DNA from 4 places in the Candidatus Thiodiazotropha sp. LNASS1 genome. Region 1 is predicted to be linked to each of the others. Evidence: predicted binding sites of a transcription regulator. Region 1 holds the regulator's gene; each other region holds the start of a gene.
The links. The regulator sigma-54, encoded in region 1, starts transcription at its own class of promoters, with help from an activator protein. The targets are predictions, from matches to a motif close to TGGCANGNTNCNTGCTT.
Positions count from the first base shown of each region.

Region 2: the regulator sigma-54 is predicted to act here: its motif matches at 2,374-2,390, upstream of AB8516_RS01985 (motility protein A).
Region 3: the regulator sigma-54 is predicted to act here: its motif matches at 2,215-2,231, upstream of AB8516_RS07000 (methanol/ethanol family PQQ-dependent dehydrogenase).
Region 4: the regulator sigma-54 is predicted to act here: its motif matches at 1,971-1,987, upstream of AB8516_RS13455 (phenol hydroxylase subunit).

Region 1 is NZ_OZ156465.1:3,251,159-3,255,412, forward strand. Features, by position in the region: gene lptA (lipopolysaccharide transport periplasmic protein LptA) at 1-478, shown strand, start outside; gene lptB (LPS export ABC transporter ATP-binding protein) at 475-1,200, shown strand; gene AB8516_RS14305 (RNA polymerase factor sigma-54) at 1,396-2,883, shown strand; gene raiA (ribosome hibernation-promoting factor, HPF/YfiA family) at 3,055-3,375, shown strand; gene ptsN (PTS IIA-like nitrogen regulatory protein PtsN) at 3,405-3,872, shown strand; gene hprK (HPr(Ser) kinase/phosphatase) at 3,872-4,254, shown strand, end outside.
Region 2 is NZ_OZ156465.1:472,814-477,067, forward strand. Features, by position in the region: gene AB8516_RS01970 (SulP family inorganic anion transporter) at 1-760, opposite strand, end outside; gene AB8516_RS01975 (c-type cytochrome) at 836-1,600, opposite strand; gene AB8516_RS01980 (DUF3617 family protein) at 1,845-2,255, opposite strand; gene AB8516_RS01985 (motility protein A) at 2,429-3,247, shown strand; gene AB8516_RS01990 (flagellar motor protein MotB) at 3,289-4,017, shown strand; gene AB8516_RS01995 (cytochrome-c peroxidase) at 4,240-4,254, shown strand, end outside.
Region 3 is NZ_OZ156465.1:1,616,356-1,620,609, forward strand. Features, by position in the region: gene pedF (cytochrome c-550 PedF) at 1-182, opposite strand, end outside; gene AB8516_RS07000 (methanol/ethanol family PQQ-dependent dehydrogenase) at 365-2,134, opposite strand; gene AB8516_RS07005 (NAD(P)/FAD-dependent oxidoreductase) at 2,435-3,715, opposite strand.
Region 4 is NZ_OZ156465.1:3,069,059-3,073,312, forward strand. Features, by position in the region: gene AB8516_RS13450 (sigma 54-interacting transcriptional regulator) at 1-1,616, opposite strand, end outside; gene AB8516_RS13455 (phenol hydroxylase subunit) at 2,057-2,320, shown strand; gene AB8516_RS13460 (aromatic/alkene monooxygenase hydroxylase subunit beta) at 2,344-3,342, shown strand; gene AB8516_RS13465 (MmoB/DmpM family protein) at 3,355-3,627, shown strand; gene AB8516_RS13470 (aromatic/alkene/methane monooxygenase hydroxylase/oxygenase subunit alpha) at 3,645-4,254, shown strand, end outside.

The DNA.
Region 1 (4,254 bases):
CTGTCTGGTGTTGCTGCTGATCATTTGGGCGCCGGGGCATGCGTTGGAAAGTGACAAGGATCAACCCATGCATCTGGAAGCGGACAGCCTTTCCGTCGATGAGGCATCCGGTGTGGTGTTATATGAGGGAAGTGTCGAGATCACCCAGGGCAGTCTGAGGATTTGGGCCGATCGGCTGTGGATCCATCGTCGCCAGGGCAAAACGGAGAAGGTCATCAGTGAAGGGAGTCCCGTTCGCTTTCGTCAGTTGACGGAGAAAGGGGATGAGGAGGTTCATGGCGAAGCCCGGCGTGTGGAGATCAACGCGGAGCGTGATGAATTGCTGTTGATCGATGATGCATCGCTTGAGCAGGGTGGCAACCGTTTTCGCAACGACCGGATTATCTACAATCGCGCCAAGGCAATGGTCAAGGCGGGTACAAGCGCGCAAGGTAAGCAACGCGTGCAGGTTGTCATCGAGCCAAACAAGCAGCCATGAGTCAGCTACAGGCCAAGGCGCTTCAAAAGCAGTATGGTAAGCGCAATGTTGTGGACGGCGTCTCACTTAGCGTGAACAGCGGTGAAGTGGTCGGGTTACTGGGGCCCAATGGGGCCGGTAAGACCACCAGTTTTTATATGATCGTCGGTCTGATCCCGGTGGATCATGGCGAGATACTTCTCAATGGGGAGGTTCTGACCGATCGGGCTATGCATATGCGAGCGCGCAGCGGTATTGGCTATCTGGCGCAGGAGCCATCGGTATTTCGACGGCTTACGGTTGAGCAGAACATTCTTGCGATTCTGGAGACAGTGGAGGTTCTGGATGCCGGCAAGCGCCGTGAAATGTGTGACCAGCTGTTGCGGGAATTCGGTATCGATCACTTGCGGGACAATCTGGCAATGAGCCTCTCGGGGGGTGAGCGCAGGCGTCTGGAGATTGCCAGAGCCCTCTCCGTCCAGCCGCGCTTTATTCTATTGGATGAGCCTTTCGCCGGTGTCGACCCTATTGCTGTCATCGATATCAAAAAGATCATTCAACATCTCAAGGCCCTGCAGATAGGCGTTCTGATTACGGATCATAATGTTAGAGAGACACTGGATATCTGTGATCGGGCCTATATCATCAATAGCGGTCAAGTGCTGGCTGAGGGCTCCACGAATGAGATTCTTCAGAATGATGAGGTGAGAAGTGTCTATCTTGGCGAAGATTTTTCTATGTAGAGATGGTTTTGTGGGGGTAATGCATCCCCTTGATTTCTAATGGATTCCAGGATTGATCCTGGAAGCTTGCAGTGACAAGTTTTAGCATTCTGGCGGGATTCCGGGGAGAAAATCTTTTTCCTCGGTGAGTTTTTTTAGCTAGAATGAAGTTAAAGACATACAAATAACATACCAGGTCCAAAGATATCATCTGCGATGAAGCAGGCGCTACAGCTCCGACTCGGACAACATCTCACCATGACACCACAGTTGCAGCAGGCAATACGCCTGCTGCAACTGTCTGCTCTCGACCTCAGTCAGGAGGTTCAGGAGGTGATCGAGACCAATCCTATGCTCGAAGTGGAGGAGGAGTTCGGTCAACAAAACAGCACTCAGGAGAATGAGGGCGCTGACAACGGGGCGGCGGAAAATTCAGCGGCAGAGGGTTCGAGCAGTAACGACATCAACAATGAACGTGAAATCCAGACTGATGCGTCTCAGGTGACTGAAGAACTGCCGGTCGACAGTGAATGGAGCGATGTCTATGACAGCTATCAGCCGACGACGGGTGGCAGTGGCGAGAGTAATGACCACGACTATTTGATACAGAACAGTAGCGCCACGACGCTACAAGACCATCTGCTGTGGCAGATGAATCTGACTCCCTTCACTCCGCAGGATATCTATGTCGCCACAACCATCATCGACAGCATCAACGAGGATGGTTATTTCACCGGAGATCTGGAGGAGGTGCTGCAGTCGCTGAACGATGAAGAGGCCACCATTGACGATGTCAAAGCGGTGTTGCATCGAATACAGGCATTCGATCCACCCGGTGTCGGCGCCCAGGGTCCTCAGGACTGCCTGCTTATCCAGTTGAATCAACTGTCCGAATCGACCCCCTATCTACAGTCGGCAATCAGGCTTTGCAAGGACCATTTCAGCCTCCTGACCGCGCAGGACCAGAACCAGATCATGCGTAGGATGAAGATCGATCAGGACGAGCTGGCGGCAGTGATGCAGCTGATTCGTACGCTCAATCCCCATCCGGGTACACTCATTGCGAGCAGCGAACCTGAATATGTCATACCTGATGTGTTCGTGAGTAAGCGCAACGGCCGATGGGTGGTTGAACTGAATGGCGAGGTGACCCCGAAACTGCGGGTAAACACCGGCTATGCCAATCTGATCAGACGCGCGGACCAGAGTAAAGACAATACTTTTTTGAAGAACCATCTGCAGGAGGCCCGGTGGTTCATTAAGAGCCTGATGAGCAGAAACGAAACTATTTTACGCGTGGCGAGTAAAATCGTAGAGTATCAACGGGGGTTCTTTGAGCATGGAGAGGAGGCGATGAAACCTCTGGTATTGAGGGATATCGCCGAGGCGCTGGAGATGCATGAATCGACGATATCCCGTGTGACGACACAGAAATATATGCATACACCCAGGGGTACGCTGGAGTTCAAGTATTTCTTTTCCAGCCATGTCAGCACCAGTGCGGGAGGTGAGTGCTCGTCTACTGCAATTCGTGCGCTGATAAAAAAAATGATTGCCGCTGAGATTCCCAACAAGCCTCTCAGTGACAATAAGATTGCCGCCCTCTTGTCCGATCAGGGTATCGAAGTTGCCCGTCGGACAGTGGCAAAGTACCGTGAGTCGATGGGTATTCCACCGTCGAACGAACGTAAACGTCTGATATAGGAGTTGAATGCGCGACTGATCACCGGCTGTTGACAGTAATCCCTTTGCGGATGCAACCAGGCACAAGGCTTATGAGGATTGCCAAACAGCATATACTGTAAATGTGGCTTGTCGCCATTTAGTCATGTCAGGCAGGGTGATGGGTAACCTCATCTAAGATAGGAGAAAATTATGCAAATTAGCGTGACCGGTCATCATGTGGATGTAACCAATGCCTTGAAAAGCTATGTGGATAGTAAATTTGAGCGCCTGGAGCGCCATTTCGATAATGTGATAAATGTTCACGTTATCCTGAGTGTGGAAAAAATGAGGCAGAAGGCAGAAGCCACAATGCAAGTGAACGGTGCGAGTGTTTATGCGGATTCTGTACAGGAAGACATGTATGCAGCTATAGATCTGCTCACGGACAGGTTGGATAGACAGGTGCTGAAGCACAAGGAGAAAATGAAAAGTCATCGCGCCGGAAGCGGCGTAAAATATGCGTCTGAATAATACGGGCTGATTGAACTGGCGAGGTTTCCATGTTTCCAAACGGTTATCTTGTGGAAGAACGGATCGGTTGCAATGTGGAGGCGGCCAGCAAGAAGCGCGTATTGGAACAGCTCGGTCAGCGACTGGCCGAGGCTGTTCCAGATCTCAATCAAGATATGGTTTTTGATGCGCTCCTTGAGCGTGAAAGGCTGGGCAGTACCGGTTTGGGCAAGGGTATAGCACTTCCCCATGCCCGCATGCCGCATATCACCGAGGCTCTCGCGGCGTTTGTCCAACTGCCGGAGGGAATCGATTTCGATGCCATCGACAATCAACCGGTTGATCTTGCCTTCGCCATGTTGGTGCCGGAAGAGGCGACCGATGAGCATCTGCAATTGTTGGCCAAACTGGCGCAGATGTTTGACGATCACGATTTCTGTAGTGAGTTGAGGCAAGCGACAACTGCGCAAGATCTTTATCAACTGATCCAGCAACGGGAAGCTATAATCTCCTCTTAATGAAGCCAATCTATACCATTCGGGATCTCTATGAAGAGCTGGCCGGCGAGCTTTCGCTGAGCTGGAATGGTGAAGGGGGGGACACTGAGATCGTTCTGGATATTGAATCTCAACATGGAAAGCCACCCGCAGGTCCCCTCAATCTGGTTCGGCCCAATCAGATCCAGGTTATCGGGCCGCCGGAAAGGGAACATCTGTTGAATGATGAAAAGGATGTCTATCATGATTATCTACAGGTACTGTTCAAGGCCTCCCCCGCATCGCTTATATTCACCGATGGACTGAAACCGCTTCAGGAATGTGAGGAGCAGGCACTGGAAAGGAGTATTGCGCTTTTCTATACCCCTCAACCCGACAATCAGGTGATAAATCGCCTATTGGA
Region 2 (4,254 bases), 2.8 Mb from region 1:
CGAGATCCATCTTCGGGCTTGAGAGAGGCAGGGCCTGAAAGGGTATATGTCCAAGCAATTCTATTTCCGTATCGACTTGAGTGAATATACCCATCACAAGCAGGCCTGCGGCATAGCCGACAACCATGGCGATCAGGATTGCATACCGGGGGAACCTGATTTTTGCGATGATTCCTGTAATCACAGTTGTGATACCGATGGTAAAGCTGTAGGGATTGATCAAAGACTGCCAATCATCAGCCATGACAAAGAGTTTTTCGAAGAAGAAAAGGGTCCCCGATGGGGTAAGCCCCAGCATACCGTCGAGAGATGAGAGGATGAGGATGATACCTACACCGACCGTGATGCCGGTTATGGCTGCCGGGCTTAGGTATTGAAAATATTTGCCGCCCCTGAGTAACCAGATTGATAGTTGAATCAGTCCAACCATCAGGCTGAGCAGTATCACATAGTCGATATAGAGCGGGCTGCCACGCCCTGCGAAAGGCGCTACCGTTATGCCGATCAATACGGCAACCGCGGTGTTTGGTCCACCCAACATCGAACTGGTGCCGAAAAGACTGGCGAAGAGGGTTACGAAAATCGACGTATAGATGCCATATTCAGGCGGTAGTCCTGCCAGATAGGCGAAGGTGATGCCCTGGGGTATCACCAATATGGCTGCGACAACAGCGGCAAACGCCTCTGTCGTTAGCTTCAGCTCTCCTGCTTGAGATGGCCTCCATGGAATTAACTCCGACAACAGTCGCAGATATCTCATATCACTATCATTGGCCGAGTGTCAGCAGGCCCAAAATTCCATGGTTTAACCTCGTGTCTATTCCGGCAGCTCAATCTACTCCACCAGTCCGGAGATGGATTCAAAGAGTTTCAACATTTTACTTCGCCGGGGATCGCCCGGCCGGATCTGCATATTGATGTAGGCCGATACATCCAGGGCATCCTGATGGGTCAGGGAACGCTCCTGTCCGAGGGGCATGTTCGCCCAGATGAATCCGGCCGCCTTTTTGGTATTGGCCATGCCGGCACCTTTATTGTATGCATCCATTCCCCACAACGGCGGTATACCTGGAATGCCATGGCCGTCACTGCCGTGGCATAGGGCGCACTTACTGTCATAGATGGCCTTGCCATTGGCTGGATTCGGGTCATAGCCTGTGTCGGGCAGGGTGGGTACCCCGCGTCCCGGTGGTGCCTCGCCTATCATTTCACCATAGGAGATATGGGAGATGTAGGCCGCCACAGCCAATATCTCCGGCGAGTCCTCCGGAGGCATGATGCCATCCAGGCTATAGACGAAACACTCACGGATACGCAGTCCTATACCATTCCGACGCCCGTTCTTACTGCGCCATTTCGGGTACATACCGGCAACATTGAGGGGAATGGCATCCGGTTTCCGTCCGGCGTTGAGGTGGCAGTTACTGCAACGTAATTGGTTGCCGGAATAACGGGCGCCAAAGCGTTCGGTTTCAGTGATGATGCGATAGCCGAAAACAACATTGCTATGGTAATCGTCCAGGTAACTCCGCTTGAGTAACTCTTCGATCGGGACGGGGGTGCCTGCTGCTAAAGGCTCGATAGCGAGCAGCCCAAACATAAGTATAAATGGGTGTAGAAATCGGCCGGATTCAAATACCTGACGAACCAGTCGCGGTAAAATAATGTTTTTGCTATTCAATGTGTTATAAACATTCTAAATAACAGATGCATGGTATGTTAGAACCTGTGTCCAAGTGACCTGCAGCCTGGCAGGCGGCAGGTGAGTGGGAGGAATTTACCATAATTAAAGTGGTTTTTTTAGATATAAGCTTCAGAGTCTGGTGTAGTTCACCTTTATGACTCTAATCACAGGGTCCTAAGCGCTTTCCAATGGTCTTTGAACTCACTTGCACACCTTCCACATCTATATTGATTACACCTTCGGCGCTATCACCATGGTAGGTGATACTTCCATGGCTTCTGGTTACACCTGCCGCTTTGGTGCAGCTAATATTCCACGACACCTTATCCCCCTCTGTGGTGAGCTCGATATTTTCACAAGCCTTTCCCAATTGACTCTCCTTAGGTACGAAATCGGCCCTGGTGATGCAGGTTGTATAGGAAGTGGGTGGCAGCTGTATCGGCATGCCGGGCATATTCAGTACCGCTGTCCACTGCCACTTTCCCGGATTCATATTGATCTCAGATGCGTCGCTGACCTTTGAGAGAAACAGGAAAAAAGAGAGCGAGATAGCAATAGTTCTGAAATTCATCGGTAGATCCAATGAGACTGGAAACTGTCAGCAGGAATAGCTGGCAGATAATCTATCGCGTTTCGAACGCCGATGACGAGATCTGATTCACAAGGCAACAATGCTCCGAAGTTAAACTTGGCCTGCAATTTGCTGTTGGACTGGGTAAGGGCATATTCAACAGGAGAACAGCATTGGTTATTCAGCTTTGGATTGGGTTGCTATCACTCTCCGTACTGGGTTCTGTGAGTATACAGCTGTTAGCCCCGGGTTCCGGGCTGATCGCGATTATTTCAGGTCTTTTCCTGGTTGTAGGCGGTACTCTACTGACAGCCATCATGAGCCACTCCTTCAATTCCGTATTGACGCTTTGGGAGCTGATTGCCGATTTTCGTCGTCCCTCAGCCAACACGGAAGACGAAGAAGAGGGGTTCAGACGTTTTCTGCAAGCGGCAAATTACTTCCGCCGCGGCGAAATTCGGCCGGCTGAAGCGGTCACTCAACAGATCTCAGAACCGCTGCTGCGCCGGGGGACACAACTGATCTTGGACGGTTTTCCCCGTGACCAGGTAACGCTTACGCTGCAGCGCCAGATTGCAGAAGACCGGGACCACTTGCGCCGCCCTGCCGAGATGTTGCGAGCCATGGGAGGCTATGCACCGGCATTTGGCATGCTTGGAACATTGCTTGGTTTGGTGCAGATGTTATTCGGGTTGGGGTCCGGAAATCTGGCCTCTATCGGTGCGGCCATGGGTTTCGCCATGCTGACCACAGTGTATGGCCTGGTTTTGGCCAATCTGGTGTTCAAACCCTTAGCCAGCAAACTCGAGCAACGCGGCAGACAGTTGATTACACGTCGCGTCGCACATCTCCAGGCAGTCATGATGTTGTGCGACCGGCAACATGCTGAACTGATCAGGGAAATGATGGATGAGGTAAATGCCAGGCAGGACATGCGGCAGGCGGCTCATGAGTTGCAGTTGATCGCAAATCCCAACCAGCATGCGGCCTGAGGGCATGACTACCGATGACCATCAACAGTGGAAAGAACCAGATGCTCGATAAAGCAGCCAGGGAAGAAATACTGGATGGCACTACCTGGTATGCCTGGGAGATTGAAGAGAACGATGGCGGATGGCTACTGACCTATGTGGATGTGCTGAGCGTCATCCTGGCCATGTTGGTAGTGTTATTGGGACAGATGGCAGTACAGCATCTCCAGACAACCAATGAAGACAGCCGGATGGCGGCGAGCTATGAGGCCGTTCCCAGCGACGAGCCGACTATTGAAGTACAACAACCGCAACCATCGATTCAAACTGACGCTGATTCCGCACAGACCATTGATGCCGAAACCCGTCTGGTTGCGGCGATAGAGGATCGTTTCCAGGATGAGGTTAAGGTTGTACAACGGGACAAGGGGATCTCCCTGGAGATCGCCGATGTGATTCTTTTCGATTCAGGCAAGGCGGAACTGCTTGCCGAGGCCCTGCCCGTATTGAAAAAGCTCGCTGTGACACTGCAGGAGATTGGCGAGGCGGATATTGCCGTGGAAGGGCATACCGATGACAGGCCGATTTTGGGTGGCAGGTTTCAGTCGAATTGGGAACTGGCAGCTGCTCGCGCCAATGCAGTTACCCGTTTTCTGTTGGACCAGGGTTTTGCGCCGAAACATCTGCGTTCGGTCAGCTATGCGGATGCTCATCCTGTTGCAGATAATTCAAATCCCAATGGTCGTGCCGAGAATCGCCGTGTCAATCTGCGCGTGGAGTTCTTGAAATAGCCGTTAGATGCTTATTCAAGTCTCATACAGGCTGAGTCCTGAATGGATGAGGCATCCTTAAATTCCTATACTCATAATTTGATGTGATGCACTCCCCATTCTAGTCCGTCGCTCAGGCCTAGTTCCCTGTTTTTTGATCGACGTCAAGTTCAAACCTCCCTGGAATATCCGATTCTTTGCCAAGCTATTTGGTATTTATGCAATTATTGGAGTAGAAGAGCCATGGGATTTTATAGA
Region 3 (4,254 bases), 1.6 Mb from region 1:
GTCTTTACGGCATCCGCATTGTCTCTGTATGGATTAACCTCGAGCCAATCCTCACCCAACGGAGGCAGGTGCTTGGTATCAACGGCCTGAGGCGCCACATCGCCGTGCGCTAAAGCCTTACCCGCAATGATAGCCGATAATATCAGACCGAGTCCGACTTTAATTGATGTTGAGATTTGCATGTGGAGATACTCCAGGTAATCAAACAGAAAGCCCGAGAATGATCGTCATGCCTGATAACCATCCGGCAAGATTTCTCTATCGCTATTTATCTGTCAGTGTTGGATTGTAAGTTGTTTGGTCAGCACTGCTGAGCGCGGATCAGGATCGGATATCAAACACAATATCCGATCCATCACGCTAATCAGACATCAGACAACTTGAAGACCCAGAGTGATCCACCCTGGTTCAGGTATTTGACCTTCTTGGCCACATCACCACCCCACAGTGGGACTGCGCCACCCCAGCCGGAGGGTACAGCGATGTACTGCTCACCATCCTGCTCCCAGGTAACCGGACAACCGACCACACCGGAACCGGTCTGGAAATTCCACAACTCATCTCCGGTCTTGGCATCGAACGCCTTCAGGTAACCTTCCGGCGTGCCGGTAAACACCAATCCGCCGGCTGTCGTCATCACGCCACCCCATAGAGGTGCGTTGTTTTTGTATTCCCATACGATTTTTCCAGTCTTTGGATTGACCGCACGCAATGCACCGATGTAGTCATCATTGAGGGGCTTGATGGTAAATCCGGCACCCAGGTAGGCCGCGCCCTTTTTATAGGTAATGGGCTCATTCCAGAGGTCCATGCCCCACTCATTGGCCGGTACATAGAAGAGTTCGGTATCCGGACTGTAAGCCATAGGCATCCAGTTTTTCGCGCCGAGGAAAGAGGGCGCGACGAATACAACATCACCCTTTTTACCATCTTTGCTCTTGGTGGGATCACCTGGACGCACACCGGTTTCGAGTGGACGGCCGGTCTTCAGGTCAACGCCTTTCGCCCAATCGATCCTGTTGACAAATGGAAAAGCGTTTTTCAATTTACCGTTGGTACGGTCCAGGACATAGAAAAAGCCGTTCCTGTCAGCGTGACCTGCCAGCTTCTCGCCGCCGCTATTGAACGAAACGAGTTCGTTGACACCATCATAATCCCAACCGTCATTAGGCGTGTATTGATAATGCCATGCGATCTTCCCGGTATCGGGATCGATGGCCAGAGTCGATGTCGAATAGAGGTTGTCGCCAGGCCTCAGATGCGCATTCCACGGTGCGGGATTACCCGTACCGTAAAAGATCAGATCGGTTTCATGATCATAGGTACCGCCCTGCCAGGTTGCGGCGCCACCGGTTTTCCACATATCGCCGGGCCAACTGGCATTGGTCTTACCGGTGACACCATTCTCCATCTTTTTGTCACCTTTCCAGATATGACCCATATGCCCTTCGACCGACGGACGGATCCAACGCAGTTTACCGGTCTTTGCATCACGCGCCTCAACACGCCCGATGACACCAAATTCACCACCGGAGACACCTGTGATAACCATGTCCTTGACAATCAGAGGCGCTGCCGTGAAAGAGTAGCCCGCCTTATAGTCATCGATCTTGGCACGCCAGACGACCTTTCCGGTATCCTGATGGAGAGCGATAATCCGTGCATCCAAGGTTCCGAAAATCACCAGATCGTCATACAGCGCCGCACCTCGGTTGACCACGTCACAACATGGCAGGATGCCATCAGGCAGGCGGTGATCATATTGCCAAAGCTCTTGACCTGTCTTTGTGTCAATTGCATAAAGTCGGGAATATGATGCCGTGACAAACATCTTACCATCCTTGATAACCGGCTGTGCCTCCTGTCCACGCTGCTTCTCTCCACCAAATGAGAAACTCCATGCGGGTACCAGTTTCTTAACATTGCCTGTATTGATCTTCTTAAGCGGGCTGTAACGCTGGCCTTGCTGGCCCATACCCCAGCTCAGAACATCTTGTGTACTGGCTGCATCATCATCTATTTCAGCCTGTGTCGTGCGTGCATTAACCGTACCGGTAAAGGTAACAGCGGCACTGATGCTGGATATTGCAACCACTTTGAGCAAAACCCTTTTTCGATGCAGGGAAATCATCATTTCTTCTCCTCCAAGTTCAATGGATTGTTCTGTTCCCGTAACAGTTCGTTGGATACATCCCATTCCTCGTTACAGGTTTTCAGCAAGAACCAGGCCAAACATTGCGTTTAACGATTGGTTATTGATAAACGTTTATTTTTATTAAAAAAACTTAAGATACTTCGGTAGTCAAAAGAAATAATCATCGATTATGATCACCCACCCTGAGTTGTCATGTTTTGAGACAGTGGTTCAAGACTCAACACATTTGTTGTATTCGGTAGGCGATCAATTAAGAATAGATTAGGTTCAGAACAGCACCTAGTTGTTACTGATGTTCACTTGAGAAAGTGCATGATACGCCTCGCCAAGCCGGCATGGATCATCCATGAGCCTTTTTTTCCATTCTTTAAGTGGAGTATGCGCATGAATCAACCTGGGTAATTGCTGCAGGCACTCGGCATTCCCGATGCAAGATCCGCCGACAAGTTTATCCTCACTAAACTGAAGGTTAAGATATGTGTAGTTACCGGACAGGGAATAGGTGACACTCTCCCCGCCCTCAACACCGTTCCAGGCACCGAAGGAACTGGATACCAACCCCAGCGTATCAAGCACATTCATGGTGATGCTTCCTGAATATCTGGCTTTAAATCCACACATGTTTGCAGCTGCTATGCGCCCATGTTCACTGGCGGTTAGTTGCACAGCCTGCACTCTTCGACCGCCGGTGGAAAAACCAAGACCTTGACAGGCATCGCCAGCAGCAAAGACATTCGGCATATTGGTATTGAGACGCTCATCCACTAATACACCATGATCAAATGCAATCTCCGATCCTTCGAGAAATTTTGTATTGATCTTGGTACCTGTTGTAAAAATCACCATGTCTGCATTGAGACTATCACCATTGTCCAATAAAACACTGAGATGCGAACCCGATCCCGCATTACCACTGGTTACGCTTCTTCTTTCAATCGCCTCGATATCAACACATGTTTTCACCTCGATGCCTTTCTTATCACACCACGATTGGATTAAACGACTTGATTCATCGTTCATTAAATGAGGGAGGATACGGTTTCCCTTTTCAATCACATCGATGTGCGCGCCGGTACGTGCTAGCGCATCGATAATAACGAAGCCGATAAAACCTCCGCCAACCACAATCAATCGACTGTTGATGCCTAGATTACACACAATCTTTCTTGCATCCTCGAGAGTCCAACAGTTCACAACACCAGGAAGCTCTTTACCGGGAATCGCCGGCTTTTCAGGCCGACAGCCGGTGGCAATCAACAAACGGTCATATTCCAGGCGCGTGCCATCCGCCAGATTCACCGAATCGTTACGACTATCCACCTTGACAACACATCCCCTGCGAACGTCAATGGACTGGGAGGCGAAATAGTCCTGCCCGCATCTGAGATAGGTATCCTTTTCAGCAATAGTACCTTGCAGAAACCGCGGTATCGCAAGGCGTGAATAGGGTCTTTCAGATTCATTACTGACTAATGTGACAGTACTGGATTTATCGAACTTTCTGATTGATTCGGCTGCAACCACACCTGCCGGGCCTGCACCGATAATCACATGCTGCATAGTGTCTCTCTCCACTCCCTGTATGTTGAACATTGGGGGATCCGCGCAGATCCTGGCTGTTCAACAACTGCTCCGAACCCTTCCCGGACCGGGCATGAAGCCTCTGTTCCAGGTATTCCCGTTGTGTCTGAAATGTTCAAAATTCGAGGAACTCCCCACATACAATCATCCACCTGAACCTGCGTCAACAACCCGGAATCCAGCCATCTCGTTCATTCAAACCAGGTCTGTTTCCGAACCCTCTGCAGTGTCTCGATCGAGAAATGCATATCTGAATTAAGCGCTCGCAAAAAACGCGCCATCATGTTGGTACAGAAATTGATGTTATTTAATATCGATATCGGCTGATACCCATGCTGTTGCAGTTGTACAGCGTCTGAATGGTCTCAAAAGGCCTGGATGTCTTAGGCGGTCAAATCGCAGCCCGCAGGCGACAGGCAAATATGTAGACGAATATTATCTACTTGAAATCCGGGGTATTTTATCGATTCAACAAGCTGGCGGATTTGAGCTGTAAGCCGATCTTTTTACTTGTAAAT
Region 4 (4,254 bases), 180 kb from region 1:
ATGCCTAAGATACGCGCCGCTTGGCTCAGGTTGCCACTGGCCTTCTTTACCGCGGTCTCCAGCAGCAGTGTCTCCATCTCTTCGAGACTGGTCGATTGGTCTATCACCTGACTGGCAAGCGATTCAACGTCTCCGCCATCCTTTTCGTTTGAGTTGTTGAACAGCGGGACTTCCGGACTCATGCTGAGACATGGAAACAGGTCTTTGAGATCGATTGCATCCCCCGGGGTGACAATGATAACTCCCCGTTCGATCATATTTTCTAGCTCCCGGATATTACCCGGCCAGTCGTAGTCCTTAAGCGCCTCCAGCGCCTTTTCAGTGATACCGCTGACCCGCTTGCCATGCCGGGCGGTGTACTTTTCAAGAAAACGGGTTACCAGCAGTTCGATATCGTCCTTGCGATCACGAAGCGGTGGGATGATAACCGGATAGATATTTAAGCGATAGTAGAGATCGGAGCGGAATCGCCCGTCAGACACCGCCTCCTGCAGATCCACGTTTGTCGCGGCTACAACCCGTACATCAACCTTGCGGGTCCGGGTATCACCCACCCGTTCTATCTCCCCTTCCTGCAGCACACGCAGAAGCTTGGCCTGTGCGTTCATTGAGAGTTCACCCACTTCGTCGAGGAAAAGCGTACCGCCATGCGCGCGTTCGAAACGCCCGGGACGCGACTGCTGAGCGCCGGTGTAGGCGCCTTTCTCCACGCCGAATAGTTCCGATTCGATCAATTCATCCGGGATTGTCGCGCAGTTGATGGCAATGAATGGGTTTTTTGCCAATGGGCTGATGCTGTGGAGTGCACGGGCGAACATCTCCTTGCCGACACCTGTTTCACCAAGCAGCAACACGGTGACATGACTGTCAGCCACCTTACGCAACATATCGCAGGCTTGTATGAAGGGTTGAGATGCGCCAACCATGTCGCCAATGCCTGTCTCCTCCTGCAGCGAGTCACGTAGATGGTTGACCTCATCCTGTAGCGCCAACAACTGCTCTGCCATCGGATCGGGACGGTAGTAACTACGCTCCTCTTCGGCGTTATCCCACTCTTCGATGGGCCTGCCGATGATGCGGCAGTGGCGATCGCCTTTGGCGCGGCAGTCAACCTCGCGATAGGCGATGAAACGTCCCATAATCTCACTGGTATACCCTGAGGCGTAACCGATCTGGGTCCAGCAGACAGGATCGTGATGAATGCCGAAAAGCTTTAAGTGTTCTTCGGCTTCATGGGAGTTCTCCCAAAGAAATTCACCATAGAAGTGGCGCTGACGGATGTCTATATCGACCTTAATGGGTTTTACGTGCACCACACCTTCCAGGGTGTGCAGGCGAGGCCCCATCATCAACAGCTCTTCATCGGTGGATTCAGGTAACAGTTTACGGGCAAGCTCTGCATCCTTGGCGCCGGATGCGTATCCCATGCGGATAAGGACGCCTCTGGCCCGCTCCATACCCAATGTATCCATGAGCTCTTTACGCAACGCTCCCATAGCATGGGTGTGCATCAATACCATGCGCTGATCGTTGAGCAGAATCGTGCCCGCATCGAATGACAGGTGCAGATTTCGGTCCTCCGAGGGCAGACCGGCAATGCTGATTTGGGATGACATATCTCCTCCGGCCGGTCTCGAGCTGCTTACCGGTATCTGTAGTGGCTAAGCCATCCTCCTTAATGGCGGGCTTGCTAATCTTTCTCGTGTCTGAGTTCTTATGATTCTTATAGTTTGGGTTGTTGTTTTTATCAAATCATAAAATGAAGCGGGCGTAAAACAAATCGATAAAAGATGCGCGTTTTGTTTTTGCACTGACATTGTGCAAAAGCAACATTTATCAAGATACCGCTTATCTATTTGGTTAAATGATCAAATTGGTGAATTGTTTTTGATCTGATGGTGAAATCACCTATCCTCCAATAGCTGCAACAAATCTATAAATACTCATTAAATTCAATGGTGTAGGTGTTTTGGCACAGATTCTGCCCTGTTTTTTTGACCAGCAATAAGGCGGATTTTGCATCAAGTGCGGATCGGCCGGGTTTGAGGAGGAAGTGATGGGAGATTATGTGCCGGACATCGGCAAAGCCTATATCCGAGTGACCGGTGAACGGCTGCACAGGTTTGTTGAGTTCGAGTTTTCCATCAACGATGAAGACCTGACGGTTGAACTGATCCTCCCCTATGACGAGTTCAGGGCTTTCTGCGCGAAGCATCAAGCCACTTTAATACAACGTCCTGATGAGATTGGCAGTGTAGACGGGAACGACAGCCGTCCTGGCCTCTATCGAAATCCAACCCATCCGGATCTGAATCGATAGCTTTCTGGAGGAGCATTCTAACGATGAGTATCGATATAAAAACTGTGAATGTGGAGCCGAGGCGACAGACCTTTGCCCATGTTGCGCGCCGCTTGGGTTCCGATGTGCCGGCATCGCGTTATGAAGAGGGAGTGTACGATGTTCAGGCTACGACGCACTTCCACTATCGTCCCATATGGGGTCCGGAATATTGGACCTTCGATGAGGGGCGTACCGCAATCAGGATGCAGGACTGGTATCTCTTCAAGGATCCGCGACAGTTCTACTACGGCACTTACACAATCGCCCGCGCCAACATGCACCAGACTACGGAGCGCAACTTCGCCTTCGAGGAGAAGCGCGACATGCTGGCCAATATCGACGCCGCCTGGCGGGAGCTGATCGTCAGATATCTGATCCCGCTGCGCCACTATGAGTGGGGCGCGAATATGAACGCCTGTTCCATCAGCGATGCCGGCTATGGCACCGCCATCACATCGGCGGCGATCTTTACCGCGGGGGATCGGCTGGGCATTGCGCAGATCCTCTCCCGCATCGGCATCGTCCTCGGCAGTGGCAACGGTGAGCTGCTGGATGAGGCCAAAACTCAGTGGATGGAGGCGGATGCCTGGCAGGGCGTGCGTAAAGCGGTGGAAGACAGCCTGGTACTGAAGGATTGGTTCGAGGCGATGCTGGCCCAGTTCCTGGTCATGGACGGGTTGGTCTATCCCCTTGTCTACAACCATTTCGACACGCAAGGCCAGAAACACGGTGCGGCGGCCCTCTCCATGCTGTGTGAGTTCATGGTTGACTGGAGTGCCGAACACAATCGCTGGGTGGATGCGGTCGTGAAGGTTGCAAGCAAGGAGTCGGATGAGAATCAGGCCCAGCTCTCCCAATGGTACAGAGCATGGCGCGACACCATGACAGAGGCCCTGACGCCGTTGGCATCTATGGTGCTGGTCGATGGCGCTGAATCGGCAATCGCCGATGTGCGTGAACAACTGGATGTCCGAGCCGGTAAGCTCGGCCTGACCGTATAGGAGGAGGCCGAGATGGCTGGAATAGTATCCATCACCCTGCAAAACAATGACGAGGCTCGTCCCGTGATCGAGTCCATTCTGCATGACAATCCCAGTGCCAACGCCAACTACATGCCAGGTGCGGTCAAGATCGACTGTCCGGAGCGGTTGGTGGTGAAGGCCGAGTCGGTATCCGAGCGCATCGGCCGTGACTGGGACCCGCAGGAGATCCACCTCACCATCGTCTCCATGGGCGGCAGCCTGGATGAGGACGATGACGAGCTGGTCCTCTCCTGGGGCGTGTAACACCGGAGGAGCAAGCTATGACACCCCAACGCAAAAAAAAGCTGAACCTGAAGCAGCGCTATGCGCTGATGACCAGAGGTCTGGACTGGGAGACCAGCTACCAGAAGATGGACGATGTCTTTCCCTATGATACCTTCGAGGGGATCAAGATCACCGACTGGTCGAAGTGGGAGGATCCCTTCCGCCTGACCATGGATGCCTACTGGAAGTACCAGGGCGAGAAGGAGCGCAAGCTCTACGCGGTACTCGACTCGTTTGCCCAGAACAACGGCCAGTTGGGTATCTCCGATGCCCGTTATGTAAATGCCATCAAGCTGTTTCTTACCGGTGTCACGCCGCTGGAGTACCAGGCCCATCGCCACTTCGCGCACCTGGGCCGGCATATTCGGGGTGTGGGTCCGAGAGTGGCGGCGCAGATGCAGTCCCTGGATGAGCTGCGCCATGCACAAACCCAGATCCATACCATCAGTCACTACAACAAGTATTTCGACGGCTTCGCCGAATTCCCTCACATGCATGATCGTGTGTGGTATCTGTCTGTACCCAAGTCGTTCTTTGACGATGCCTGTAGCGCCGGTCCCTTCGAGTTCTTCACAGCAATTTCATTCGCCTTCGAGTATGTGCTGA